DNA from 4 places in the Solibacillus sp. FSL R5-0449 genome. Region 1 is predicted to be linked to each of the others. Evidence: riboswitches for the same ligand, from Rfam matches in the RefSeq annotation. Region 1 holds a riboswitch; each other region holds the start of a gene.

What was found. A riboswitch is a leader RNA that binds a small molecule or an ion and turns the genes downstream of it on or off. The one in region 1 is predicted to bind cobalamin.
Region 2: it holds a riboswitch for cobalamin, as region 1 does, so the genes downstream of both, metE (5-methyltetrahydropteroyltriglutamate--homocysteine S-methyltransferase) here and MKY27_RS02610 (ABC transporter substrate-binding protein) in region 1, are expected to answer to the same signal.
Region 3: it holds a riboswitch for cobalamin, as region 1 does, so the genes downstream of both, MKY27_RS07190 (cobyric acid synthase) here and MKY27_RS02610 (ABC transporter substrate-binding protein) in region 1, are expected to answer to the same signal.
Region 4: it holds a riboswitch for cobalamin, as region 1 does, so the genes downstream of both, tnpA (IS200/IS605 family transposase) here and MKY27_RS02610 (ABC transporter substrate-binding protein) in region 1, are expected to answer to the same signal.

Annotation. Positions count from the first base shown of each region.
Region 1 covers NZ_CP150239.1:513,933-521,599, forward strand. The annotation lists gene MKY27_RS02580 (diguanylate cyclase) at 1-433, opposite strand, end outside; gene MKY27_RS02585 (diguanylate cyclase) at 462-761, opposite strand; gene MKY27_RS02590 (diguanylate cyclase) at 698-1,540, opposite strand; gene MKY27_RS02595 (DUF1934 domain-containing protein) at 1,735-2,172, shown strand; gene argS (arginine--tRNA ligase) at 2,175-3,842, shown strand; gene MKY27_RS02605 (acyl-CoA dehydrogenase family protein) at 4,161-5,330, shown strand; cobalamin riboswitch at 5,434-5,628, shown strand; gene MKY27_RS02610 (ABC transporter substrate-binding protein) at 5,768-6,715, shown strand; gene MKY27_RS02615 (iron ABC transporter permease) at 6,708-7,667, shown strand, end outside.
Region 2 covers NZ_CP150239.1:1,831,489-1,839,155, reverse strand. The annotation lists gene MKY27_RS08970 (cytochrome c biogenesis protein CcdA) at 1-276, shown strand, start outside; gene MKY27_RS08965 (cytochrome c biogenesis protein CcdC) at 405-896, shown strand; gene MKY27_RS08960 (DUF2621 domain-containing protein) at 1,186-1,629, opposite strand; gene MKY27_RS08955 (DUF1659 domain-containing protein) at 1,785-2,003, shown strand; gene MKY27_RS08950 (DUF2922 domain-containing protein) at 2,035-2,256, shown strand; gene MKY27_RS08945 (YvrJ family protein) at 2,322-2,462, shown strand; gene MKY27_RS08940 (SCO family protein) at 2,569-3,180, shown strand; cobalamin riboswitch at 3,532-3,712, shown strand; gene metE (5-methyltetrahydropteroyltriglutamate--homocysteine S-methyltransferase) at 3,874-6,144, shown strand; gene MKY27_RS08930 (hypothetical protein) at 6,156-6,335, shown strand; gene MKY27_RS08925 (transcription initiation factor TFIIIB) at 6,414-6,617, opposite strand; gene MKY27_RS08920 (VC0807 family protein) at 6,641-7,324, opposite strand.
Region 3 covers NZ_CP150239.1:1,488,215-1,495,881, forward strand. The annotation lists gene MKY27_RS07185 (S16 family serine protease) at 1-550, shown strand, start outside; cobalamin riboswitch at 640-827, shown strand; gene MKY27_RS07190 (cobyric acid synthase) at 982-2,475, shown strand; gene cbiB (adenosylcobinamide-phosphate synthase CbiB) at 2,505-3,461, shown strand; gene MKY27_RS07200 (histidinol-phosphate transaminase) at 3,436-4,503, shown strand; gene MKY27_RS07205 (histidine phosphatase family protein) at 4,487-5,044, shown strand; gene nrdF (class 1b ribonucleoside-diphosphate reductase subunit beta) at 5,084-5,941, opposite strand; gene ltrA (group II intron reverse transcriptase/maturase) at 6,055-7,667, opposite strand, start outside.
Region 4 covers NZ_CP150239.1:2,741,959-2,749,625, forward strand. The annotation lists gene cobT (nicotinate-nucleotide--dimethylbenzimidazole phosphoribosyltransferase) at 157-1,215, opposite strand; gene tnpA (IS200/IS605 family transposase) at 1,382-1,855, opposite strand; cobalamin riboswitch at 2,041-2,221, opposite strand; gene MKY27_RS13750 (MBL fold metallo-hydrolase) at 2,268-3,191, opposite strand; gene MKY27_RS13755 (4-aminobutyrate aminotransferase) at 3,204-3,536, opposite strand; gene MKY27_RS13760 (hypothetical protein) at 3,565-3,870, opposite strand; gene MKY27_RS13765 (hypothetical protein) at 3,895-4,125, opposite strand; gene MKY27_RS13770 (histidine kinase N-terminal 7TM domain-containing protein) at 4,271-5,845, opposite strand; gene MKY27_RS13775 (alpha/beta hydrolase) at 6,103-6,948, shown strand; gene MKY27_RS13780 (SpoIIE family protein phosphatase) at 6,941-7,667, shown strand, end outside.

The sequences.
Region 1 (7,667 bases):
GTTCGATCGTTATGATAAAAAAATAGATAGGGATATTTTGATACGTTATCGGACGTTTAAACGCTATAAAGGACGCAATTAATGTCACGAGTAAAGTATTCAGCATTATTACGAATGATAATATTGTTGTGTACAATAAAACAAACCGACTCATTGCAATGAAAAAGCCTGTAATGACAATGGCAACAGGTCCCCCAAGCAAACCACTGAAAAGCACAAAAATAATCCGGTTGTTTATTAACATGCCGTGAGCATACGGAGTAGCCAATGCAGTCAAGATAAAGGCAGCGAACCCGAAAGTCACACCAACAATGATCGACTTATATTTATGGATAAAAGGATTATCTTCATATTGAATGAAAGGCCAGAAAATTAGAATTGTGAAGCAAAATAAAATCGAAAAGTTGATTGTCAGCTCAAAAAAACATGGCATCACCCACCTTCGTAATTATTATTACCCATTATTTTAGATTATTTATATGGAAATAAGAAGATAGTTTTGTTTTTGCCTGTTGTTTTGCTATCACTAAATTTTCAAGAAGCTCCGAAGATGTTTGTCCGTTATGTGGATAGGAACTTATTCCTACCGTGACGGAAATATGTATGGATAAATCTGCGGATACTTCGAACGGCTGTTGGGCAATCATAGTAATTAAATTATTCGCCTCTACAATTGCAACAGCAGGAGGTACATCCTTTAAAACGATAAGAAATTCCTCACCGCCGATTCGGCCGACATAAGCCTCATTTTTTTCGCATATTCCATCAAGTGTTGGGCAAGTTGTTTAATGACAAGATCACCTGTAGAAAAACCATACTGTAAATTAAGCGTTTTAAAATCACGAATGTCCACGAGCAATAAATTGAAAAGGGATTTCTTTTTTATCAAGTATTGTATATGTTTTTCATTTTCATTATTGTTCGGCAACTGCGTCAAAAAATCGATCCTTTTCAAATGAGTCGTCTGTTTTACCGTATCATTGGCACGCTTTATTTGGCGAATGACAATATAGATGAAATAAAATGAAAAAATCGTAAATATACCGTAGAGCAATAAGTATTCAAAGCTTTTTGTCTGGAAGCAAAGCCCAAGAAATAATGCGACAAATGTTTCGATAAAACATGCCCAGAAAAATAAAAATATATTCTTATTCGTCATTTCATATTTTCTTGTGACGAAGAATAACGTCACAACAACAACAAGGAAATTAATATTCAGAATCATCGGTACCAACGCCAAATATGGAAGGAAAAAAAGTCCGATTCCTATAATTAGACCACTGATTAAAATAGCAAATGCCCCGCCCAATAAGCCACTGTATAACACCGGAATATATTGAATGTACATCATGAAATCATTCGTAAGCTGAACAGCCGAGAATGTCAATATAAGGCCGGTTATACCAAATTTTATTCCAATCACATAAGGACGTGTACGATGGATGAACGGCGTTTGTTTAAAATGGTTGATAAATGGCCAATAAATTAAAAGTGTAAACGTAAATAATATAGAGAAGTAAGATAATATTTCGATTAACATAATAAGCTCCTTTATCCACTAATCATTACAGTTTTGAACGAAAATTACTATAAAAATAGGGGAATCAAATAAAAATCGTTCAAATCAAGTTGATTGAACGAGTAAGCGCAAAGTTAAGTTCATTGTTGCTTAAAGATAGTTACTTATCCTATAATAAAAAGGTTATAGAAATATATGTATAGGAGCTGACTGCTATGGCGAACGAGAGCGGGAAAACAGTCAAAATCAAACTAGTTTCCTCCATCATTCCAACCGAGGGCGAGCTTGAACAATATGAAATGTGGCTTGAAGGCAGTTGTATAGAAAAAGGGAACAGTCATTATTTGCGCTATGAGGAAGTTCAAGAGGATATGCAAATTCAAACGACGATCAAGCTTAATAAATCAAATTCGTTTATTATGCGAAAAGGCGGAGTGAATATGCGTTTGCCTTTAAATCCGGATTTACGCGAGAATGGACATTATGAAAGTCAATTCGGCTCATTACCTCTTGTTACAGATACACACCAGTTAGCCATTGAAGTAGTACAAAGCGAAAAAGTGTCAGGGCAATTTAAAACGCAATATGACCTTATCATAAGTGGCAATTCTGTTGGCCATTACAAATTAGACATTGAATTTACGGAGGTATAACTATGAACGCAGTAGAACAATTACAGCAGTCGATTAAAACGGCGTTAAAAGCGGCAATCGATCAAGCAGGCCTAGTAGAAGCGGGCACAGAAATCAACATTCATTTAGAAACACCAAAAGATAAAGCAAACGGTGACTTCGCAACAAATATCGCGATGCAATTAACTAAACTGGCAAAGAAACCGCCACGTGCAATTGCAGAATCGATTTTAGAGCATTTAACGACTGAAGGCACAGACATCGAAAAAATCGAAATTGCCGGACCAGGTTTCATGAATATTACAGTTCGTAAAGACTTCCTGGCAAGTGTTGTTACAGCGACTTTTGAACAAGGTGAAAACTATGGTCGTTCAACTGCAGGTGCAGGAGAAAAAGTACAGGTCGAGTTCGTTTCAGCTAACCCGACTGGCGACTTGCATTTAGGCCATGCGCGCGGTGCATCTGTAGGTGATTCATTATGTAATGTATTGGATTTTGCTGGTTTTGACGTATCACGTGAATACTATATTAATGATGCCGGTAACCAAATCAATAACTTGGCGTATTCTTTGGAAGCACGCTATAAGCAAGCATTAGGAATGGATGCGGAAATGCCGGAAGACGGATACCACGGTCCTGATATTATCGGTATCGCAAGTAAGCTGGCTGAAGAATTCGGTGCTACAATTTTGGATAAGTCTGATGAAGAACGCTTTAAATTTTTCCGTGAGCACGGCTTGAAACTGGAATTGGCAAAACTGCAAAATGACCTTAAAAACTTCCGTGTTGAATTTGATGTTTGGTATTCAGAAACATCTTTATATGAAAACGGCAAAATTGATGTAGCGTTAGACAAATTAAAAGCAAATGGTCATGTATTCGATGAAGAAGGCGCGACTTGGTTCCGTTCAACAACATTCGGTGATGATAAAGACCGCGTATTAATTAAAAACGATGGTTCTTACACATATTTAACTCCGGATATTGCTTACCATGAAGATAAACTACGTCGTGGCTTTGATAAGCTGATCAATATTTGGGGTGCTGACCACCACGGCTATATTCCACGTATGAAAGCGGCGATCGAAGCACTTGGCTATGACCGCGGTACATTGGAAGTAGATATTATCCAAATGGTTCAGCTTTATAAAAACGGCGAGAAATTTAAGATGAGTAAACGTACAGGTAATGCTGTAACGATGCGTGAATTAGTGGAAGAAGTAGGCTTGGATGCTGTACGTTATTTCTTCGTTAAAACAGCAGGGGATTCACATATGGACTTCGATTTAGACTTAGCGGTATCACAATCGAACGAAAACCCGGTTTATTACGCACAGTATGCACATGCACGTATTTCATCAATTTTACGTGCTGCAAACGAGCAAGGGTTCGAAGCATCATTGGAAAACCTGAACTTGTTAGTAGCAGAAAAAGAAGAAGATGTGCTTAAAAAAGTAGGCGCATTCCCGCAAATCGTGGCAGATGCAGCGAAACACCGCACACCACACCGTATCGCAAACTATATTCAAGACTTGGCAGCTGCATTCCATAGTTTCTACAATGCAGAAAAAGTATTGAACCCGGATAACAAAGAACTGACAGAAGCTCGTTTAGCATTAATCACAGCAGTAAAAACAACATTAGCGAATGCACTGAAACTAATCGGCGTAAGCGCACCAGAAAAAATGTAATATACTATTTCAAGCACTCTATTTCGTATAGGGTGCTTTTTTGAATGGGATATTTCCACTTTACGAGCAATTTGTTCTACTTGCGGGGGTGAAAGTTCTCCTTTAATATCGTAACATTCTACATTGCTGTAAAAATGTTCTTCTTTCTACCGCAAACCTTCCACTTTCCCAACGCCAATCATTCATTTTCTAAAACAGTAAATTGTATCTAATCCCTATAAAGGAACTGGGGATATCTATTGACTTGTAATTTTACGAAACGTACTATTAAATTTAACTTCTACAATACAGGACAATAAATATGAGGTGGTGCTTTTCATGAGCAAGGAACTATTTATACAAACCGACAAGCAGCAACAATGGCTGAAAAAGCTTGAAACTATATCAGAGAGCGTGAAAGAACATGCTCGGCAAACAGATGAACAAGCGACATTTCCATTTGAAAATTTCCGGAAGCTGAGAGAAATCGGCTATACAAAAATAACATTGCCACAGGAATATGGCGGAGATGGCTTCACAGTGTATGATGCGCTGCTACTGCAGGAAACTTTGGCGAGCTATTGCGGAAGCACGGGGCTGGCTGTTTCATGGACAATTCAAAATGTGGGCGAGATTTTTGAAAATCGTTACTGGGATAAACAAAAGCTCGACTGGTTTGGCGAACAGATCGCAAATGGCGCGACAGTTAATCGTGCGGTAAGTGAGTTTGCGATGGGAAGCCCTGTGCGAGGAGGACGTCCGGGGACTTCCGCAAAACGAGATGGTGATTCCTATGTAATTAATGGACGTAAAAACTATACGAGCGGTGCACCAGATCTCGATTATTTTTTAGTATCGGCATGGATTGAAGATGAAGGCCAGTTAGGATTTTTCCTTGTTCCGAAAACGGCTGAAGGGGTATCGGTCGAAAATACATGGGATGTAGCATCAATGCGCGGTACGGGAAGCGATGATTTAGTGCTCGATAATGTACGTGTTGATCAAACAAACTTGGTGGAAATCCCGAACTATTCAACCGGCTTTAAGCTGAACGGCTGGCTGCTGCTTATCCCGGCGACTTATTTAGGGATTGCGCAGGCAGCACGCGATTACGCGGTAGACTTTGCGAACAGTCACTCTCCGAACAGTATTCAAGGAACAATTGCGCAGCTGCCAAATGTGCAATCACTGATTGGGGAAATGGATTTGGCGTTGACGAAAGCACGCTTTACAATTTACGGTGTCGCAAGGCTTTATAATGATCCGATTAAAAAGGCGACATTAGTGAATGAAATCAATATTGCGAAACATGTAGTGACAAATACAGCAACCGAAGTGGTTGATAAGGCGATGCGTCTAGTTGGGGCGAAAAGCCTGCAAAGATCCAACCCGCTTCAACGCTATTACCGTGATGTACGTGCAGGTTTGCACAATCCGCCAATGGATGATATTACAATTAAACGCTTAGCTGAAACGGCAATTGAAAGAAACTTGAAAGAGAGAAAATAAACAGTTCTTTTATTCGTGATTTCTACAAATTTAGATAAATTATCTGAAATTTTAGCGAATGAGCATACTTTTTTTCGAATATCCGCTATAATAGAGCTATTAATTATATATGGACGATAAAGGTTCTTACTCGATAATGAATTGAGTAAGGAGTAAAAGGGAAATCGGTTCAAATCCGATGCGGTCCCGCCACTGTAATTGCTAGTTGAGAGCAATATGCCACTGAAAAACTTTCGGGAAGGCGCTCTTCAACGTTTATGCATAAGCCAGGAGACCTGCCTTTATAATGCCCTAGATTAAACCTACGAGGATAGGATGTGGCGGATAAATTCTTTTTGTTGAATTTTATTTGCATGCGTAAAGCTTCCTTCGTTTCTAGTAGGGAGCTTTTTATTTTTGTAGAAAATTATAAAACGAGATCTCAGGAGGTTTTTATTTTGAAAAAATGGCAACTGCTTTCTTCCGCAGCATTACTGACATTAACATTGACTGCATGTAATTCGGAAAAAGCAACAGATGAACAACCGGCAAACGATATGGCGGAAGTAACAGAAAAAGCACAATTCCCGGTAACGTTAACAGATGCTTTGGACAAAGAAATTACACTTGAAAAAGCACCGGAACGCATCATTACATTAACACCATCGAATACAGAAATTTTATTCGGCTTAGGATTAAATGATGAAATTATCGCTGTAAATGACAATGATACATATCCTGAAGAAGCATTGACAAAAGAATCGGTTGGCGGCATGGAGTTCAATTTAGAACAAATAATCGGTCTGCAACCGGATTTAGTCTTAGCACATGAATCCGGAATGTACAGCTTCAATGAACAGGCAATTGCGCAGCTTGAATCAGTAGGTATTCCTGTATATGTTGTAAAAGATGCAAAAACATTTGAAGAAACGTACGAAACGATTGAACAAATCGGGCAGCTGACAAATAAAGAACAAGAAGCAAAAGAAATGATTGCCTCCATTAAAGAAGGAATCGAAGAAATTGAAGTGAAAGTAGCACAGCTGGAAGAAAAATCTGTGTTCATCGTAGTTGGAACAGACCCTGATCTTTATGCAGCAGGTGAAGAGACATTCATCAGTGAAATGCTGGACGTGTTAAACGTAGAAAATGCTGTCCCGGAACTAGGATGGCCGATGTACAGCTCTGAACAATTTGTAAACAGCAATCCGGATGTCATTTTAGTTACGTATGAAAGCGATATGGCGGCAATCGAGAAAAATGATGCGTATGCCGAAATGGATGCAGTGAAAAACGGCAATGTGAAGTTAGTCGATGGCGATACGACAAGCCGACAAGGTCCTCGTATTGTTGAAGGCATTGAATCGATAGGTGCGGCGATTTATCCAGAGGTATTTAATGAATAAAAAATATTCAATCGCCTATGTACTATCGATTGGATTGCTTTTAAGCAGTATATGGATCGGCATTTCATTCGGATCGGTAAATATCCCGTTTTCAACACTTTGGGATAAAACGACTGATCCGGTTGCATACAGTATTTTGTGGAAAATCCGAATGCCCCGTGTCATTTTAGCCGCATTAATCGGAGCATCATTAGCAATAGCCGGAGCCGCATTTCAAGGGTTACTTAAAAACCCTTTGGCAGATCCGTATACATTGGGGATTTCCTCTGGTGCCTCGGTAGGTGCGGTTATGACCATCTTTTTAGGGATTTCCATACCAGTGCTCGGTGTTTTTACATTGCCTGTATTCAGTATGGCTGGAGCCGCGTGTACGATGATCATTGTCCTGACGTTTGCAAGATTAGTTGACCGTTCGATGAAAATGGAAACACTGATTTTAACGGGGATTATTTTCAGCTCATTTTTAGGTTCCTGCATTTCCTTAATGGTCGCACTTACTGGTGAACAGCTTCGGGAAATCATCGGCTGGCTTTTAGGCAGTGTTTCGATGCGGGGATGGCCATATGTCCAGATGGTGCTGCCGTTTATGTTGATCGGTACGGCGCTAATTTGGCTGACTCGCCGTGAACTGAATGCGATGATTTACGGAGAAGAGCGTGCCCAGTATTTAGGTGTAAATGTGAAGCGCAGCAAATATATGATTTTGGCGGGCGGTTCCATTTTAACAGGAGCAGCAGTTGCAGCATCCGGAACAATCGGGTTTGTCGGGTTAGTCGTACCGCATATGATTCGACTGCTGATTGGAGCAGACCATCGACATTTATTGACATTGTCGTTTTTGAACGGTGCAAGCCTGCTCGTCATTTGTGACCTAGTATCGCGTACAATTATTGCTCCGATCGAACTGCCGATTGGTGTTATTACTTCCTTTATTGGCGCGCCTGTCTTCGCT
Region 2 (7,667 bases), 1.3 Mb from region 1:
ACAGGTCCGATATTGGCAGCGATTATTACGCTTGGCGGAACGAATCCCGATTCGGCAATGTTGTATATGCTTGCATATTACTTAGGTTTTGCTATCCCGTTCTTTACATTATCATTCTTCATTTCTCGAATGAATTGGATTCGCACGCACAGCCAAAAAATTATAGTCGTTGGCGGCTATATTATGATCGCGGTCGGTATTTTATTATTCTTTGACGGATTGACTTACATTATTAATCTTCTCTTGCCGATTTTCGATGGTTTTAAAGGATTCTAACTGTTCCATGCTTATTAAGACCATGCTATACTAAAGAAAGTAAGATAAGTGAAAAAGTGTGCATGATCCATTATATTATCTCGATAACACGATAATTTTACATTTGTTCATGCAAGAGGAGGAATATGATGTTCGACAGTATACCTTCTCACTATTTATTAATTGGTTCGACGATTATGGCAGTTCTAATGGGATCTTTCGTAATGTTCATAAGACTGCGTGCACAAAAAAAGCCGGTAACCACGAAAAAAATACTTATCCCGCCTTTTGCAATGTCAACAGGTGCGCTGATGTTTATTTTTGAGGAGTTTCGTGTAGCGCCAATTCAAATAGTAGAAGCGGCCGCACTAGGCTTGTTATTTTCATCTGTATTAATCTTAACGTCGAAGTTCGAAGTGCGAGACGGCGCAATTTATATGAAGCAATCTAAAGCATTTCCATTCATATTAGTGGGATTATTAGTACTACGTATTATTTTAAAATTAATATTTGCCGAAACATTCGATGTCGGTGAACTTGCCGGTATGTTCTTTATCTTGGCGTTCTCGATGATTTTACCGTGGCGAATCGGTATGCTAATTAAATATAAGAAGCTTGAAAAATCGCATATTGTTGCATAAAAAAGACTGTCTCTAAAAGTTTTAAACTTTTAAGACAGTCTTTTTCTGTTAAGGAAATTATATACGATCGCGCTGTGGATAACATGAAACTAAATTTTTGTCCCCGTCCAGGCTAAAGCGCCAACTCCTCGGTCATTTCAGTCCCTCCGTGCAAAAGTGGTGAACCGTTTACTTTTGCGTCGGGCCTTCCTAGTCTTGCGGCTCAAACGATGTGAGTCATTGGGGGCATGCCACATGGATGTGGCGTTTTGCCCACTCGGAGTTGAACGGGCTCTTTAGCGCTTTTGTCCTATGCCTCAAATAAATGGTCATAATTCGTCGTATCAATCTTCATTTCAGTAAGTTTTTTACGTAAAAACTTATGGTCGCGTTTTGGTGAAGCAATAATATAGCCGCGAATAATTAAGTCCAGGTCGATTTTAGAGGCACGCTCATTCAATGCGATTTCACCGATTTTACCGGCGATCTTTTCTTTCGCAACTTGGCGGAATAGCTCTGGTACAGGACTGACAAGCTCGGTAAGTAATTGTTTTTCATCTTCACCCCAAAGGTGAATCGTTTTATCTAAGTATATGTTTTGCCAATCTAGATCCGATTTACCATCCTGTTTCGGCAGAGCCTTCAAAAACTTGCGGAACATAAAAAAGCCGCCAATCCCCATAAGCGAAACCAATACTACCACCCAAAATAAAATAAACCATAAAAACCAGCCATCTAAGCCCACAATGTTCACCTCACTACTAAATATTGTCTATGAAATTCTTTCTACTAAACTAATGGTGATATACCTCATTAATGTCTATTATATAAGGTTTTGTAAAATTTTTCATCGTCCTTGTCCCTTTTTTCTGTAAAACATGACATATATAGGGCAAGGAGGTGATAAACATGAACGAATTCGGATTTTTAACTGCAACGTTAACAGTATACTTTCAGACAGGCCTTGATGAATTTAACGAGCCGATTATTAAAAGTTCCACATTCCGTAACCTGGAAAGAAATGCAACTGCACAACAGCTCTACACAGTTGCTACAACAATCGTCGGCTTAACAGATTACGATTTTATCGAATCTGTGAAAACGCAAAAAGATATTATTACAGACTAATTAAGATTAACGAAGTAAAGGAGGTGAGCGTATGGCACAAGTTCTACAATTAACATTTGCCAATATTGCAGGAAATACGATGACGATCAATATTAATGATCCGAAGCCGAATCTTACGGAGGCTGAAGTGAACGCTGCGATGCAGACGATTATTGATCAGGCGGTATTTTCGAAGGATGGATTTTTATTCAATGTGAAAAAATCAGCGCGCATCGTTGAACGTAATGTTACAGCGATCGAACTGAACAGCTAATAGCAAGGGCGGGCCGGTGAAGTGTAATGCTTTACCGGCTTTTCAAATGTAAGGAGGGGATATTAATGGAGCAGTGGATAGCGATTCTTCAGGAAGTAACATTTCCGATCTTTATATCATTTTATTTACTGTATCGGATAGAAACAAAGCTTGAAGCGATTCATACCGCACTTGTATCATTACATCATCCTGCAGACAGAGCTTAAAAAGTTCTTCACAATGTTGACACACAACCATTCCTTCAATAACTATTGAGAATATACTAAATATTGGGTAAGATGAGAGTAATGTTCAAAGAGTGGAGAGAGAGAAATGAAAACGAAAAAAATAGTATTCGCACTTATGCTCTTGGCAGCAACCGTTCTCACAGCTTGCAGTAATTATCAGTTTAAACCGACGACAAACTTTGAAATTAGCGGGTTTACGATGACCGATCACCGGAATGATGAGGTGACACTGGAAAGTCTAAAAGGGGAACCATGGCTGGCGATGTTCATCTTTACAAGCTGTACAACGATTTGCTCGCCTATGACGATGAATATGACCCGGGTGCAGGACCACCTTGAAAAAAAAGGTCTGGAAGATTATAAAATTGTCGCGTTTTCAGTTGATCCTGACTATGATACACCGGAGCGTCTGACAGAATATTTATCGCGTCATAAACCGGTAGACGAATCAAAATGGCATATGCTGACAGGATATGATCAAAAATTTATCGAGCAGTTTGGCAGAAACTCATTTAAAACTCCTGTCCAGGCAATTGAAGGGAATTCACAAGTTATCCACGCCGATACATTTTTCCTCGTGGATGAAAAAGGAATTGCCGTAAAAAACTATTCAGGTTATGGTACTGGAGAAGATGGTGTTCCATATGAAACGATTGCGAGTGATATGGAAGCACTCATTGATGAACGTTTAAATTAATAGTGGAATGATAGATTAACTTGCGGAAAAAGTGCTGTAACTTTTAACGCAAGTTTTTTTGTGGAGTGGGTGTTGGTCTAATAAAATATTAAATGTGCTAATAAACCCGCTGATTTTCTAATAAGTTACGGAATGTCTAATATAGTTGCGGGATACGCCAAAATCAGTTCCTGTTCAGCTAAAAAGTACGCCAACTCTTCTAAAATCACCTGCAGAAGTGCTAATATAAATCAATTTCTTCTAAAAAAAAGCACAATGGCATCAACCGAAATTGTTCAAACCAGAAATTGAGAAAGCAATAAATAAAAAGAATTTTCAAAACTCAAATTCTATGATATAGTATACGAAATTACATACTGTGTAAGTTACGGTGCTTGTGAGAACAAGCTGAAAAGGGAAACCAGTGAAAGTCTGGTGCTGTCCCGCAACTGTAAATCGGAGTTCGTGATATTCAACCACTGTCTATTGATGGGAAGGATCACAAGAACGTTGATGATGAGCCAGGAGACCTGCCGGAAACTAGTACACGCCAATACCTACGTGGAAATAGGTGGTGATTTTGTGCGAAAGTGAGACAACATCCTTTGATAAAACAAAGGTTTCTTTTGTCAATCTCTTAAACATTCACACCCCTCTTTCATTTGGAAAGAGGGGTTTTGGTTTTTATGTAACAAATTTAAGGAGGAATTGTTTATGAAAACAGCAGTAATTGGCTACCCTTATATTGGACAGAATCGTGAATGGAAGCGTATAACAGAGGCATTTTGGAAAGAACAATTATCTTTGGAAAGTTATGAACAGGAAATGAAAAACTTACGTATCGCTCAACTTCAGCAGCAACAGGATTTGGGGCTGGATATTTTAACAGTAGGAGATTTTACATATTATGACCGCATGCTTGACTTAGCCGTTATGTTTAATATGATTCCATCTAGATACGACCACCTTTCCCTGCAGCATCATTTAACAGCGTATTTTGCAATGGCGCGCGGTGCTGAAAATGTGGTGGCATGTGAAATGACGAAATGGTTCAATACGAATTATCACTATATTGTACCGGAATACGAGGGACAGCAACTGGCATTGCAACACAATGTTTACGCGCAATATATTCAGGAGGCAATCGAAGCATTCGGCACAATCCCTCGTGTGACTATTATCGGTCCTTTTACCTTTTATAAACTTACAAAAGGTGTAGGTGACGCACAAAAACAACACTATATTCAGCAGCTGGTAAATGTGTATAAAGAGTTGCTTCAGTCGTTGGAAGCAAGCGGTGCAACTTCGATCCAGCTTGAAGAACCAAGCCTTACAAAAGACCTTACTTCCGAAGATATTGCATTAGTTCAGCATTTCTATCATCAAGTATTAAAAGGACTGACTGTTGAAATGATCTGCACAACATATTTTGAAGCGTTATCCGACTATGAAACAATTATTAAATTGCCTGTTGATGGCTTTGGACTGGACTTTGTTCATGGAAAAATTGAAAATATAGCATCGTTAAAAAAATTTGCTTTCCCAAAAGATAAAGTTTTATATGCCGGAATTATTAATGGTCGGGATATATGGAGAGCCGAGTTGCAGAAGCAGTTGGCGCTAGTCGCGGAAATACGATCCTATGTACCATTTTCACCAATACATCTACAAACCTCGTGTAGCCTTCAGCATGTGCCAGTTACAACAGCGGGAGAGGATGGCATTGTGCCAGAGCTGCTAAATGCTTTAGCATTCGCAAATGAAAAAATAACGGAACTGCAAATGATTAAAGGGAAGATACTTCACCTGGAATTTCCTCATAATAAGGCTTTTTTAGAAAGCGAAAAAGCAATTCGCACTTTGGCGCTGCATGAATCAAGACAAAAGGAAGCTATACATGCACAAGTAAACGCATTAACACCGGAAGCATTTAAACGAGCAGAGAACTATAACAAGCGTAGTAAGCTACAACGTGCCTTTTTACAGTTACCTGACTATCCTACAACAACAATCGGGAGTTTCCCGCAATCCGCAGAAGTTAAGAAAAACCGTAGTTTATGGCGTAAAGGAGAAATTACAACAATAGAGTATGAAGCATTCAACGCGAACGAAACCGCACGTTGGATTTCGATTCAGGAGGAACTTGGTCTAGATGTTCTCGTCCATGGGGAATTTGAGCGAACAGACATGGTCGAATTTTTTGGTGAAAAATTAAATGGCTTTGCGTTTACGAAAAACGGATGGGTAGTTTCGTACGGATCGCGCTGTGTAAAACCGCCACTTATTTACGGAGATGTTGAATGGAAAGAACCGATGACAGTAAAGGAAGTAAGTGCAGCACAATCACTTACGGAAAAGCCGGTCAAAGGGATGTTGACGGGACCCGTTACCATATTGAACTGGTCATTTGTAAGAGATGATTTAGCACGCTCAGAAGTAGCTTATCAAATCGGTTTGGCACTGAGAGAAGAAGTAAGGGCACTTGAAAATGCGGGAATCAATATAATTCAAGTAGACGAACCTGCCTTGAAAGAAGGTATGCCAATACGTAAAAGTCTGCATAAGTCTTATATCGATGCGAGTGTAGCTGCATTTAAATTAGCGACAAGCGGTGTGCGTGAAACGACCCAGATTCATACACATATGTGTTATTGTGAATTTAACGATTTTATTGATGTAATAGAATCATTGGATGCGGATGTGATTTCAATTGAAACGTCACGAAGTCACGGTGAGCTGATAAAAGTATTAAAAGAAACACCATATGGACTTGGAATTGGCTTAGGTGTATATGATATTCATAGCCCGCGTATTCCAACTGTGGAAGAAATGGCAACCATTATAGAAAATAGTAAAAAAGTAATCGCAAAAGAACAATTTTGGATCAATCCCGATTGTGGCCTGAAAACTCGTACGGAACAAGAGACCATTGCATCATTGAAAAATATGGTGGCCGCAAAAGAGCGACTTAAACAGTTGAATTAGGGGCGGTTACTATGAGACGAATGAAAAGAAATTACAATCCTGTGTTTTTGGCAGCTATAATGAATGGCTTTACAGGAAGTTATTCAAAAAGCCTTAAAGAGTTACGTAATGAGTTGATAGCGACATACCCAGCAGATGCAAAGGAGATTCAAAAAGCATATTATTCTGTAAAAGCTGAATTAGTAGGATGAAAGAATTTTTTATAAACAAATAGAAAATACAATGCCCATTGCAATATGCAATGGGCTATTTGTAATCGTGATATCTTATTAAAAAGTCCCTTTAAATTTCTCAGGCTTTACAACATAGCCCTCGATAATAAAACCGCAATCCGTACAAATAATATATTCAATATTGCATCCTAAACTTAATTTATTAACAGGTGACATCACACTGTACCCGCTATGTTTTCCTCTTCCTAACTCCGTACCGCCACATTTAGGGCATTCATTTACTTTGACGATCGATGTCATCTCTATCATCCTTTCGAAATTAATTACTCGGCAACAATATCATGTTCTGTCAGCTTCTCTTCCTGCTTTTCCTGCATTCGATTCGTGTATTTTTGCACAATTACATTAATATAAAAGAACATCCCCATGACAATTCCTGAAAATACCCAACTTGCCACTCGTTTATAAATTAGCATATCACCATAGCCGTCAATCCCGTATTTCCGCAACAGAAAGACCGTAATTCCTGCCATAACGAGCCCTCGAATTATGAACACAACCTGAATCAGCTGAAACCATCCGAAAATTCCTTTTTGGAAAAATAATGTTTTGCTGTCCTTTCTTGCATAGCCTTGCAAGTAGGCAAAATCAATTGCAACATACAAAGGAAAAGGCTTTTTAATGATAAATAATATTCCATAGATAAATGTGTAAAAAAGACCTAAATAAACATTATTCCAAATCATTTGCTCCGCTGAGCCTGCCAATAAATCAACCGTAGTACCTATAAGCATCGAGCTTAAAATAAACAAGCCCGTCACATTAAACTGCCGATCTTTTGCAAAGCGGTAAATTGTATAAATTATACCGGGAACGGTGGACAGCAGCATCGCGGCATAGTCACCAAATGGCTCCCGCCCAAACTTCCATATCGCATAAGGTAGGACTGCATAGAAAAGTAGTTCCAAAAAGATAAAATATTTATTTGACTGTGAATTATTCGCCATAAAAGCCTCCATTACATTGAATTCTTAAATACCCTTAATAATGTATATAAAGTGTTAAATGAATTATATTACTGAAGATTATCCGACACTATATACTGTATTTTAATAATTTGAAATAAGCTAATAAGCAAACTAAAGAACGCTTTAATTATTATTAGCAGAACTACTTCAGTGCTTTTCACATAACTCCTTTCATTTTATTGTAATATTATGTATATTCTTCTACGAATTACCTCTAAGGAAAGTTTCAAAATTTTAATTTCATAGAGGGGAATAGAGATAAAAGGATTGGGAAACTAAAAGTAAGTAGGTGCAAAAATACTATTAGCTTTTGAGTTTATTT
Region 3 (7,667 bases), 970 kb from region 1:
TTTTGAGGCCCCATATATAACAGATTTGGGATATTTAATTCATACTATAGAATCTTCAACGAATAAAAAAGTTTTGGATGCGGAAGTTGTCACGAATGAAATCCGGTACCGTTCGAAAAACGTAGAATTACTAAGTTATGTACGTCCCGCGGAGAAACATTTTGAAACGATGAAGGAAAACGTCATTGCTTATTTACCAGAAAACTCTTCTGCTATTAATCAATTTTTAGAAAGAGAAGATATAGAAGGTGACAGTGCGGGACTTGCCGCTGTGTTAAGCGCTCTTATCGAAAATGGTGACGTTAATAATAATGTGCCGATTGCTGTAACAGGAGCGATTGACAGCAAAGGAAATGTAAAAGAAATCGGTTCGATTAAAGCGAAAACTTTAATTGCCGAACAAAGCGGTTTCTCTCATATTCTTCTACCTGTGGAAAACGCAGAAGAAGCGAAGAAAGTAAAAAAAGATGAGCAGCTAAATATAAACATTATTGCGGTGGCGTCTATAGATAATGCTGTAATGGAAATTATGAGGCTCAATAATGAGTAACCTGTGCTTGCGTGTGCTGAAAAATTAATTGTAATCAAGAATGGTCCTATCATTTTTTTATCTACTATGTTATTTTTATAATAATTTAATAATTTGCAATTTAAATAAGTGCTTACAGAATTTTGTAAGGTAAAAGGGAAATTAGTGAAAGACTAATGCAGCCCCCGCTACTGTAATAGCTGATGAAATCACAATAAATCACTGTCGTAATGATGGGAAGATGTGAAAGTAAAACGAAGCTTAAGCCAGGAAACCTGCTTATTCAATCGATACTTACTTTTCGGAGGGAGAAGTATAGGCGAAACTAGTCATTGTTTTTGTGTATTGAAACAATATCCATAATTAATTTCACATGCCTGTACCTCTTTTTCGATGAGAGGTAGAGGCATTTTTATTTTATTGGGATATTTACAGTATGGGAGGAGATTTTAGTGCAGGCAATTATGATTCAAGGTACAGCATCCGATGTGGGAAAAAGTGTACTATGTACAGCGCTTTGCCGCATTTTGGCAAATGACGGTTATCGAGTGGCTCCATTTAAATCACAAAATATGGCGCTTAATTCTTATATTACAAAAGACGGTGGGGAGATTGGGCGTGCACAGGGGGTTCAGGCAGAAGCCGCAAAAATTGACGCAACAACGGATATGAACCCGATTTTACTTAAGCCTAAAGGGGATATGATATCGGAAGTGATTTTCAACGGAAAACATTATGCCAATATAGATGCGCTAAGTTATCGTGAAAATTTTGTGGAAACAGTCATGCCTGAAGTTCGTTCTTCACTTGCCCGTTTGTCGGAGAGTTATAATGTCCTTGTTTTGGAAGGCGCGGGAAGTCCCGCGGAAATTAACTTAAAAAACCGGGACATTGCCAATATGCGCATGGCACATGAAACCGACGCCGCCGTAATTTTAGTTGCCGATATTGACCGGGGCGGTGTTTTTGCTTCAATTGTCGGGACATTGATGTTATTGGACGATGCGGAAAGAGCCCGTGTCAAAGGAATTGTTATTAATAAGTTTCGTGGAATGAAAGAATTGCTGAATGATGGAATCGGCTGGCTTGAAGAATATACAGGAATTCCTGTACTTGGTGTTATTCCGTATTTTGATATTCACATTGAAGCTGAAGATTCGCTCGCTTTATCCAGCATGCGTTTTAAAAAGCCACAATACTATGAATTTGCGATTGATGTTGCAGTTATCCGGTTTCCGCATATTTCGAATTTTACCGACTTAGACCCGCTCTTTGAAGAACCGGATGTAGGCGTGCGCTTTGTTACGGCACTGAGTGATTTGAAAAATCCGGATGTCGTGATTTTACCAGGGACGAAAAATACGGTGGAAGATTTTTTATGGCTTCAGCAAACCGGGTTAATGCAAAGGATTTTACAGTTAGCGAATCAAAATGTTCGTATTATCGGTATTTGTGGAGGTTACCAGATGCTAGGTGAAATAATCCGTGATGAGCATGCGGTTGAAAGCACAGGAGGCACATATTTAACTTTAGGTTTGCTGCCTATTGAAACAACATTTATTACTAGTAAGCAAACAGTGCAAGTTTCCGGCAGAAGCTGTACAGGTCATGAAATTGAAGGGTATGAAATTCATTTAGGGCGCAGTGTAGCAACAAAACCAATGAAGCCTTTCATCCAATTTTATGACGGCAGGACAGATGGTATCTATACGGAGCAAGTATTTGGTACATATGTTCACGGGGTTTTCCAAAACCGTCCGTTTACTCGCGATTATTTTAATACAATCCGTATGCAAAAAGGGATGGAGCCTATTTCAGGTGATGTCTTATCCGATTTTGAACACCGTGAACAAGCGTATGAAATGCTGGACCGTCATGTTCGTCCTCACTTAAATATGGAAAAGATTTATTCGTTTATTTCGGAAAGCAAGATTGAAACGAAGTGAATGGATAAATATTAAAGGAGCATGGACCGATGTATTTTATTATTTGTGTATTCGCAGTGCTCATCGATTGCATTGTCGGGGATCCGAAAAAATGGACGCATCCCGTCATTTATATAGGTAGCGTAATTTCTTTTTTCGAAAGGAAATGGAATGATGGCAGTGGCACTAGAAAACGGATCAATGGATTACTAACAGTTTTCCTCACGGTAAGTATTACAACGGGCTCGGTTTTTTTTATTGTCTTTCTGGCCATGAAAATACATCTTCTTCTTTGGCTTGTAGTCGAAGTCTTTTTGATTAGTTTAGCCCTAGCCCAGAAATCATTAAAAGAAGCGGCGATGCTCGTTTACGATTCCTTGGAAGCGAACGATTTATCCGAAGCAAGGAAATATTTAAGCTGGATCGTGGGTCGTGATACAAATCATTTGGATGAACCTGAAATTGTAAGAGGTGTCATTGAAACAGTCTCGGAAAATACGAGTGACGGTGTGACGGCTCCTCTTATGTATGCATTATGTTTCGGGGCAACCGGTGCATGGTGCTATAAAGCGATTAATACATTGGACTCGATGATCGGCTATAAAAATGAACGTTATGAAGACTTTGGATATGCTGCAGCAAAAATGGACGATATTGCGAATTATGTGCCTAGTAGAATTTCGGGGTTTTTCCTTATTGTATTTACAAAATGTGAGACGGCACAACCAATTAAACACCGATTTAAATACTGGCTAAGTGATGCTAAAAAACATCCAAGCCCGAACAGCGGGTATATGGAGGCTGCTACAGCCATTCAGTTAGGAATCCGTTTAGGCGGGTTAAATCATTATGGCGGGGTGGAATCATTTCGTGCTTATATGGGGAAACCGTCCAATACGATGCAGAAAATACATATAAAAAAAGCGATCCAGCACATGTATGTTTGTACATGGTATGTTGTGATAACAGGAGGAATATTGTATGGAATTGCCTGCACATGGGGCTAATGCAGCCGCGTTATATAAAGCGATGAATTTACAGATGCCGGATAAAGTCATTGATGTCAGCGAAAATGTCAATCATCTGGGGGTACCGAAGCAAGTAAAGCAACAGTGGCAAAACCTGTTAGAAAAAATTGCTGGCTACCCGGATGAACAAGCAGAACCATTTCGATCGCAAGCGGCAGCTGTTCACCAAGTAGCAGCCGATCAAGTTGTCGTTACAAATGGTGCGGCAGAGGGCTTAATGGCTTTGGCACAGCTTTTCAATGGACAGGAGATTGCTTTGTTACAGCCAACATTTTCGGAGTATGCTAGAACACTAAAACAGCAGAATTGTGTCATTCAATCTATTTTAGCTGACGATATTGAAACATATCGATTTAATGAGGAAATATTGGAGAAACAGCTGAAAGATGTCCATGCCTGCTATATTTGCAATCCGAATAATCCTACAGGCGTATTATTGAAAAAATATTGGATTGAACAGTTGATTAAAAAGTATCCCCACTGCGATTTTGTTGTCGATGAAGCGTTTATGGACTGGACCGATGAATCGGAGAGCGTAGTTCCATTGGTAAACACCCATTCCAATTTATTTGTTGTGCGATCCATGACAAAAATATATGCGCTGGCAGGAATCCGACTCGGTTATGTCATCGGTCAACAGGCAGAAGAAATTCGTCAATACTTGCCGCACTGGAATGTGAGTGCGATTGCAAATGAAATTGGCTGTCTTTGTTTACAGGACAAGGATTTTGTAATGGAATCTCGTGAAAAAAGCAGCAAATTACGGAGTCAGATAGTGAAGGACTTAAAATTAATTGATTGTAAAGTATCAAACAGTGCAGCGAATTTTTTGCTGTTCCAATTGCCGGAACAAAATAATTCTGATAAATTTTTTACATATTTATTAGAGCGAGGCATCGTTTTACGCCATACAAAAAACTATGTCGGCCTGGACGGCGCATGGTTTCGAATCGCTGTCAAAAGTGAAGAAATCTGGACAAAATGCAAGGATGAAATAACGAATTATGTCAAAAATCATTAACTACTACCGTCATGGTGAAACAGTGTGGAATAAAGTAGGGCGGCTGCAAGGATGGCTTGATTCGGATTTAACGACAAAAGGAGTTGAACAGGCAATGTCCGTTAACTGGAATCCTGAGATCGTATTCTCCAGTGACTTGAAGCGTGCAGTGCAAACAGCCCGTCTCATGTTTCCGGACCACACCATTCATAAAAATGAAAATTTGCGTGAAATCAACTTGGGACATTGGCAAGGCAGCTATATTAAGAACCTTCAACAGGATGAACAGTATTGTTGCTATATGAATTCACCTGAACTGTTTATCAATACGACTCAAGAATCCTTTAAAGAAGTAACCAACCGGATGCTCAGGTTTCACCAGTATTTGTTAAAGTTACCGTATGAGAGAATCGCTGTCGTTTCGCACGGTGTTGCAATTGCCTGTTTGATTTCCGCACTTCATAAACAGCCTTACAACCAGCTATGGGGTAATTTGTTGAATGGTGCTGCTTGTTTTTCGATAGAAGGGAATAGCGAACAATTACATAGCAATATTAAATAAGAGGAAACGCTATACCAGTTTTTTGGTATAGCGTTTCTTTTAGAATTTAAACGTATCATCAGTTATAGGGGCTACTTTAGCCACTGCATAAGTCGCTCCTTTTTGACTGAAGAAATCGTAGGTTGACCCAGTATTGGAAATTCCGTTCATGACAATCGGGTTGACTTCCTCGTCAGGAAACATCGTATCGAGCCCCAAGTTCATAAGCGCTTTATTTGCATTGTAGCGCACATATTTTTTCACTTCCGGAGAAAGTCCGGTTTCTGCATATAAATCATCGGTATACTTCATTTCATTTTGATATAAATCGAGTAAATATTCATAGCCCCACAAAGTAAGCTCCTGCTGTTTTTCTGCTGAGAACGTTTTGAAAATGTTCTGGGCGAAAAAGCCGACCGCTACTCCATGAATTGCTTCGTCACGCAAGATTAAGCTAATCACTTCCGCACTGTTTCGCAATACACCCTGTCCTCCCAAATAAAGAGGGTAGAAGAAGCCGGAATAGAATAAGAAGCTTTCCAGCATAACTGAAGCGAACATTGCTTTCCATAAACTTTCCGGGTCATCTTCTTTTATCGCGGTGTATACTTCGCCGATGCGGTTAGCCTTATATTGAAGAAACTCATTTTTTTGCACCCATTCAAAAACTTCGTCAATTTCCGTGTTTGTGCATAATGTTGTAAAAATATACGAATAAGACTTTGCATGGATTGCTTCAAACGATCCGAATACGGTCAACACCGCTTTTTCCTGAAAATCAGGTGTATACTTGGCAATTTCATTCATGCCGATGTTCGTTTGTACCGTATCAAGCAATGTCAGGCCGCCGAACACTTTTTTGTATGTATCCTGATGCTCGAATTCCTTCCATTGTTTGACGTCTTTACTGACTGCGATTTATTGCGATAGGTAAGTCTTTGAAGTTATCTCCAGCTTTTCCCCCGCACCAAACCGTACGTGATAGTTTCCTATCATACGGCTTTCCATCAAAACTTTTTGAAGTAGATTAATTATATTTTGTTATTTCCGACTAAAACTCTTAATTTATTTAATTTATCAAGTTGATTTTTATCTAACTTAATTTTGTTCATGTAGTTTGAAATTGTTTCTTCTTTTGTTGAGTGTATAAGTTTGTGAATATCCTTACTTACCCAAACAAGATTTTTATATGAGTCATCTCCACCAGTACTTTTCATAATTTTATGATGTAGTTCCATATTGTTTATTTGCAATGGTTCATTAGTGACAAAACATTTACCCTTTTGGGCTGCCATTAATGATATGCAGTTATCATATAGTTCCACACTCATAGAATTAATTTTTACCTTAATCAGATATTCTATTAAACCTGTTTCAGAAAGTTTCTTATGAATAAGTTCCCTTCCTTTTTTGGTATAATTACAAATATCTGGGTTAAACCTTAAAGGTATTTTATTGGTGCAACCATAGACAGGGAAAATAGTTACTTTTCCAACTGTTATTAGTTTGTGATTATATTGACCATATCTTTGAAGATAAAATTTACTTCTACAATCTTCGTTAGTTAAATTGTGTTTTAATCTATTATACATGACCTTTCTAAGCCAGAAGTCAATTTCTCTCATATCCTTAGTGATATGAGAAGCCACTCTATAATAATTGTGAATCCCAAGTATCATAGAATTTAATTTTTGAACTTCTTTACCCGTAGGAATTTTTTGTATAACTTTTACTTGATGCACTAAATTTTTATATACATTCGCTTTTGCTTTATCAGACATTCTACTATAACAAACATACTTCGATTTCTTTTTAATAGCTTTCATTTTAATTCCTAAAAACACAGTGTAATTCTTTCTAAGATTAGTTACTTTAGATTTCTCAGGACTAATATCTAGTTTGAGTCTTATTTTTAACCACTCTTTAACAGCTATAAATACTTTTTGTGCTGTTTCGTAATCTCTGCAAAATACTTTAAAATCATCTGCATATCTTACGAAAAAGAATTCTTTGAGATTGGTCTTTTTAAGTGCTTGTTGTTGATTGCCGATTTTAGTATATGGAAACTTTGCTTTGAAAGTTTCCCATTGGCTACTTAACCACCAATCTAATTCATTCAGAACAACATTTGATAATAGAGGACTAATGATTCCACCTTGAGGTGTTCCTTTAGTCGTTTTACCTTGTCCTTCTACTTCTGAATTTAGTATCTTTTTAATAATACTAAGCACTTTTTTGTCTTGTATGCCTATAGACCATAATTGTTTCATGAGTTTACTATGATTAACATTATCAAAGAATCCTTTAATATCTATGTCAACCACGTAGTTCATATATGCATTATTTATTAAAGCTTGTGCCCGAGCTATAGCATGTTCAGTACCTCTATTGGGTCTAAAACCATAACTATGTTTGTGAAACTTTGCTTCACATATCGGTTCAAGAATTTGTTTAATGCATTGTTGTATGATTCTATCGTGCATACAAGGAATACCTAGTGGTCTTAAACCTCCACCGTTCTTAGGAATTTCAACACGTCTTACACTTTTAGGCTGATAGTTTTCAAAGCGTTTCTGAATATCTCTAATGAATAAATTTTCATCCATTTTATCAATATCCGATAAAACTAAACCATCAGTTCCTG
Region 4 (7,667 bases), 1.4 Mb from region 1:
ATTTTACTGGTAAATCAAATGGAATAGACTGAAAAAATATACTTATTTTATGGCAGAACCTTATTCATAGAAAAAAGCTACATCAAAAGTAGTTGTTACTTTTAATGTAGCCCGATTCTTAAAAATTATTTTATAAATTTACTTTATAAATCCTTTCTATTTAGCTATTAAAAGTGCCGCTGCTTCTTCCAACGTGACCATATTCGTAATCATCGAACAAGCCGCGTCAAGAATCGGAAATGCCAGTGCAGCACCTGAGCCTTCACCAAGTCGCATATTCATATGCAACATCGGTTCCAGTCCTAAAAGCTCGGCCGCAATTTTTGCACCTGGCTCTTCCGATAAATGCGAAGGAATCAAATACGCTTTTACATTTGGATTCAGTTTATAGGCGATCAATGCCGAAACGGTTGAAATATACCCATCGACTACGACCGGCACACGGTTTGCGGCAGCTGCCAGGAAGATTCCCGCCATCCCGCAGATTTCCAGTCCCCCTACTTTTGCTACAACATCAATCGGATCCTCCGCATTCGGCTCATTCATCGCAATCGCTTTTCGAATAACTTCGGCTTTATACTCGATACCGCCAGTTCCAACACCAGCTCCGAAGCCTGTTACCTCCAGCGGGTCACAGCCATGTAGTACCGAAAGTACCGCAGCGCTCGGCGTCGTATTGCCGATACCCATTTCACCGGTACCGATGAGATTGACCCCGCTTTGAATAGCTTCTGTCGCGACTTCAATTCCGACTTCAATTGCCCGAATCGCTTCTTCACGCGTCATTGCAGGACCTTTTGCCATATTGTCTGTTCCGTATTTCACCTTTTTAATGATGACTCCCGCGTCTTGAGGCAAGTCTTCTTTTACCCCGATATCTACCGGGATTACTTTCGCGTTCGTTATTTTCGCAATCGTACACATCCCTGTCGTCCCTTTCGGAAAGGATAGTGTTTGGAATACCGTTGTACTTTGCGGATTTGGTGTTACCCCTTCCTCATATACACCATGGTCTGCTGCCATGACGATCATCGCTTTGTTATCAATTTTCGGCGCAAGTTCACCGGTAATTGTAGCGATTTGCATTGCTAATGATTCAAGCTTTCCTAAACTTTGAGGCGGCTTCGCTAAAGAGTCTAGGTACTTGCGTGCTTTGTCTTCCATTTCTCGGTCGATTTCTTGAATTTGTTCAATTGTTTGCTGTAGTAATTTCATGTTTCGTTTCCCCCATTAATATGAATTTTGACAATAAATAAAAACCACCAGTTGAACTGGTGGTTTTCTCTGCGCGTGAAACGCTGGGTTACTGGCCCACGTCTAAAGACGCTCTGAAAGGTCTGCCAACCGCACTACGTTTCCGACTACCGCTAAAGCGGTGTACTTATTTTTTTCTTCGATTTAGTTCTTCTCCTGTGAATGGGTCAATGAATTCTTTCATCGTCATTTGATCCTCTAGGAGATCTTCCTGCAATTGATTTTTTATATATTCCTGAATGACTTTTCGGTTTCGCCCTACTGTATCCACATAATATCCTCGACACCAAAATTTTCGGTTGCCATATTTATATTTCAAATTTGCATGCCGATCGAATATCATCAAACTGCTTTTCCCTTTAAGATAACCCACAAACGCAGATACACTAAGCTTCGGTGGGATACTGACTAACATATGTATATGATCAGGACACGCTGTGGCTTCAATAATCTCTACGCCTTTTCTTTCACACAGTTGACGTAGTATTTTACCGATATCTGCTTTTATTTTCCCATAGATCATTCTTCTTCTGTATTTTGGCGCAAACACAATGTGATACTTACAATTCCATGTTGTATGTGCTAAACTTTTATTATCCAATATTGGAACTCCTTTCGTACGTAATCGGTTGACCAGACCTGATTTTATTGTACGACTGGAGTATTTTTTTTGTCCATAGCTAAAAGCTTTTTAGAACCCCCCGCATAGCAGGGGGTTTTCGTTTTCATAAAAATAGCCTGCAGTTTATTCGATAACAAATAAACTACAGACATATCCAGTGTCTATAAACAGTAAGCGTATTAGGCAGGTCTCCTGGCTCAGATTCACAGTTCCATAGCCCCTTCCCAGATTGACATCCAGTGGGTTTTGCTATGAAACTCCTCCATACAGTGTTGGGATTACGCTAAAGCTTTTCACTTTATTCCCTATTCTCCCGTAACGGGCACCTAATGCTTGATGAATTTAACATTACTTTACTTTGAACCTATTTTTTCGTCAAGGGGTCTTTCATTCAGCTTTTAAACGTCTCCCCAATCGCCAACGTTTTCAGCTCCACATTTTTCAATTCCGCCTGCTGCCAATGTACATGCAGCCGGTCAATCGCTTCTTTCGGTGTATCATCTGCGAGCATGTACGCACCGTAATGCATCGGGATAAACACTTTTGCCCCGACATCACAGAATGCCTGGATCGCTTCTTCAGGTGTCACATGAGAGGCATGCATAAACCATTCCGGCTCATAGGCACCTATCGGCATTAAAGCTGTATGAATATTGAAGCGTTCGCCGATTTCTTGGAACCCTCTAAAATAGCCGCTGTCTCCGGCGTAATAAATACTTTGCGTATCCGATTCCTTTTGCAGCACAAAGCCGCCCCAATGCGATGTGTTCGTATCCCAAAGCATACGCCTTGTCCAGTGCTGGGCAGGAACGAAATGAATTTCAAGCGTGTTCGCTTCATGCTTGTCATACCATGAAAGCTCTTTAAAGTTGTGCAGTCTATGACGCTTCATCAAATAACCGAGTCCTTCCGGAATGAGGAATAATACATTGGGGTTTCGTTTTTTCAGCTTTTTTAACGTCGGAAGGTGCAGGTGATCGTAATGCGCATGCGATATGAGGATGAGATCAATATCCGGTAACTCCTCTAACCGCAGTCCCGGTTCGGTCAACCGTTTCGCTACACCCATCCAATTTGCCCAAACTGGGTCCGTTAACATATTGAGCCCTTCTTTTTGAATCAGAAAAGTCGAGTGGCCAATCCATGTAATCGACTGCTCGGTACGATTACTTTGCAAAAACGCAATTTTCTTTTTTTCACATTGCGGCACTTCGTAATCGACGACTTTCTTTTGCTTTGATCGCTGCCATTTCAGGACATCTTTAAATGTCCCGAGTGAAGTAACTTCGTCTAAATTTGAAAAACGTTGTCTCATCGCATCACTCTCCTATTTATAAAGGCTTAAATTCCTACGCTGATTCACCAGCTCCGGTTTCATGACTATCCTTGCAAAAAAGTAAACTAGAAAACTCAACCAAGTCCCCTGTACAGTCAAGCTGTTTGATACCGGGATAGATGAGGAGATAACACTCAAGATATTTAATGTGTAAAATACTAAAATTCCAAGCAACGCTATAGTCATCACGATATTTTTTCTAGCCATTTGTTTCCGCAACGCACTGCCCACGCCGCTAAAGCTTTGCTTAGTCTCTTTAACTTGTTTAATTAAAGCATAAATTAACACTGCAATAATCATCCCAACTACTGCAAACCCAATCATTTCATCCAATTTAATTTTCCCCGTTTCACTAATTCTCCAAATAAAACGCCTTTATTTTCTTCGGCACGAATTTACTCATAATGATTCCTGCCAAAGCCAAGCCAATCAAAATCACTCCAATTTCCAAAAGGCTTTTTAACCATGTGATTTCAATCTTATCCGTTATATTGGAGCCACCTATAATGATGAATACAGCTCCAGCCCAGGCCGTTAAAAAACTGACGCCAAATTGAAGCCATTCCTTCTTTGAAAGCTGTTTAAAAACCGCTCTATGCTTATAAAATTTCCGTATCGCAAAGATTAATAATAACCCTGTTAGAATATATCCAATCATCATAATCCCCCTGCTTTACATTGTTTATGTATGACGCTCCAACGCATCTTTATCTTTAAATAATTTAATTGTCGCCCATAACGAGACGATGAACAGAAACAAAAATATGAAAAAAGAACTTCCCGCAAGACATTTCGCAACGATTGACGGCTGATGAATCAATAGCTGTACATTTTTAATCAAAAATCCAATAAACACGGTTTGAGCAAGAATTAAGCTAATACTAATAGAAGTCGTCTTTGAATTCTGTGTCATAATCGCTCTCCTCTTTTAGTGATTATTTCACTATCCTAACATATTCTCCCAACTCAAGGTAGTAAGGAATCCTACTTATAAACATTGCCCTGCCTTCACTAAATAAAAAAACCGGCACGAATTTCTCCATGCTGGTTTTCCGCTATCAACTAATTACACGATCACTTGCCGCATATACTTTCACGCGGTTACGTCCTTGTTCTTTCGCCGCATATAAAGCGGTATCTGCTTTATGCAGCAGCTGGTACAGTGTTTCCTCTGTCCAGTCCACTACTTCGGCGACACCAATACTTAACGTAGCCGTCAGACTGCCTGCTTCGGTCATAAGCGGTGTCTGCTCCACGGCAGTTCGAAGCTGGTTGGCTAGTATATCACCTTCCGCTTCAGTGAATCCCTTCAGCGCAATGACGAATTCCTCCCCGCCGTACCGCGCGAAGAAATGGCTTTCCAAAAGTCGTGTTTGGCAAGCATTTACGACGTGCACGAGCAACTGGTCGCCAATATGATGCCCGTACGTATCATTCACTCGTTTAAAGTGATCGATATCCATTAATAGAGCCGTAAAAGGTAAACCTGTTTCCTTCGCTTCCTGAAAATCCCGCTCACTTTGCTGTAAAAATGCGCGGCGATTGTAAATCTTTGTAAGCTCATCATAATACGCCTGCTGCTCCAGTTTTTCCTGCAATCTTTTAATCTCCGTAATGTCCGTAAAAACCAGCAACAGACCTTTACTGTTTCTCGCCTGTTCCAATGAAGTAATACGAACTTGATAAACCCGGTCCGCATGTTCGGAACAGAGCTTTACTTCTTGAACGTCCGAAAGTTCGGTCGTTAATTTGAATGGCAGTTCCTCTCCTGTCTGTTCATTCCAAAACTTCACGAAGTTTTGACCGAACATCGATTTGTTCAGATTCGGCAGCATTGCTTTCGATGCCTGATTGAATTCGATAAGTCGGTAGGATGCATCCAACACAATGGCCCCGTCCGTAATACTATTGTAGATCGTATCTTTCGCAATCGGCATAATCCGGAACAGCCGTGATGTGCTGATCGCCCACAAGTATAATAATGAAGAAACCCATAAAATCATCGGTACCGGATCCACCCCAGCAGGAGTCAATCCGTTCAAATAAAGAAACGCCGTCACTATCGGAACAAGCTGGCCGAACATTAACGCGATCAATTGCGGACGGTATACCTTCGCCGTTTCCTTCCACTGGGAAATCAACAGCAAGAAGGCGATAAACATACTGGCAAAAGTGTAGACACCGTGTACCATATACCAAAGGCCAATCTCCTGATAAACGAATGGCGCCCCTAAATTCGGATCCAGTTCAAATACTCGATAATGAAGATGATGCCAATGATTTGTCGCTACCATGAAAATCGTAATAAACGGAATAAGAAGGATGAACATGCTTCTTCTGACCGTCAGCTTAAAGCCTAAATAGCTCATGACATAAAGTAACCCCAATGTGGCAGATGTAGGCATTCCGATGTAGAGAATGGTATTCCAGAAGCTGATCTGTTCGAGCGTCGTCGATATTAAAGTCATAGCCGTTGCAAAACAGTAGATGCTGATGGCTGCAGTATAGAAAATAAAATAATTTGCGATATTCGTATATTTATGACGTTTGCTAAAGGCATAGAGACATAAGTACAAATTCAGTACTCCCGACGTACAAACAAGCGTTATATACATGGTCAATTGCGAACCCATTATTGGTTTACCCTCTCTTAATTAACACTTTTTTCTTATAATGTAGCACATTCTAAAAAAGAAATGGATATTTTATTCAAATAATAAGTATTAATACGTGAATGAAATGAAAGGAATTTTATCATTTTACGTATAAAAAGTATCATAAACCTATGATAATAAACCTTATCCCTTTACTTCTCTTCTTATATCATCCAGAATTACTAGTTAATAGAATGAAAATATTTTTTTCGAAATAGAAGAAGGGAGTGTTGTTCATGATCCAAAAAACGGTAAAACGGAATAACGTACATATTCGTGGAAAAGGTAAAAAATCATTAATATTTGCTGCTGGATTCGGGTGTGACCAAACAGTTTGGAATGATGTTTACCCTGCTTTTGAAGAGGATTATCAAGTAATTTTATTTGATTATGTCGGGTTTGGAAACTCGGATATTTCAGCTTTTGACCTTGAGAAATATGGTGAACTGTCCGGTTACGTACAGGATCTATTAGATGTTTGTGAGGCTCTCGATTTAAAGGATGCTGTTTTTGTCGGCCATTCGGTGAGCAGTATGATCGGTCTATTGGCTTCTCTATCGAAACCAGAATATTTTTCACAAATGATTATGATCGCTCCATCACCAAGTTATTTAAATGATCCTCCATACTTCGGTGGTTTTGATAAGAAAGATTTACTCAATTTAATGGATTTAATGGAAAAAAACTATATCGGTTGGGCGAATGCTTTCTCGATTACTTTATTGAATAATACTGCAAAAGCAAGTGTATCAAAAGATTTGGAGGATCGTTTCTGTTCAACAGATCCTTTATTTGCGAATACATTTGCAAAGGCTTGTTTCTTTACTGATAATCGTAAAGACATTTTGAAAGCAACTGTTCCGTCCCTAATTTTACAATGTACTGAAGACGTTATTGCGCCAAGGGTAGTTGGCGAGTACTTGCATGAGCATATGCCAAACAGTTCGATTGCCTTTATGAATGCGATTGGTCACTGTCCACATATGAGCGACCCAGAGGAAACAATTCAATTAATTAAAAATTATTTATTGGAGCAATCTGTGCCCCTTATCGGTGAGGGCGTGGGCAATATAAATGGATGAACTCATAGAAAACGCTCCATGCGGGTTTATCACTTTATCTTCAGAAGGTAAAATTCTTACTATCAACAAGACATTGCTAAATTTGCTGCACTATCATACATCTGAGCATCTTATTGGAAAGCATTTTAATGTGCTGTTATCTCCTTCTTCTCAGATTTTTTGTCAACTTTATTTAGTGCCGCTGATTAAAGTGAAGCACGCTGTAGAGGAAATGTTCCTGACATTACTAACCGTAATGAAAGAAGAAGTTCCTATCTTATTAAACGCATCGGTCCAGGGTAATGGTCAGATCATCGGCGTCATTTTTCCAATCCGTAATCGCAGTGCATTGGAAGACGCGCTTATAAACGCCAGAAAAATGATGGAAGATGCTTATTTGGAAAAAGAGCAGGCCCTTTTGGAATTAGAAACAAAGCAACAGGATCTCGAACAGGCCAATCAAATCAATACGAAAATCATGCGAGAAACGGAACGCGATTTACAGATTGCCAAAAAAATTCAGGAAACTGCATTAACGAAAGACATCATTAATGATAATATCCAGATCCTGTCCTATTATCATGCATCCAAATCTTTATCCGGAGATATATTTGGATTTTATCAAATAACACCGCAAAAATACGGGATTATTTTATTGGATGTGATGGGTCACGGTGTTTCATCTGCGCTCATCACGATGTCGCTACAATCGATGTTCCAGAAACTGATTTCCAAAGGTG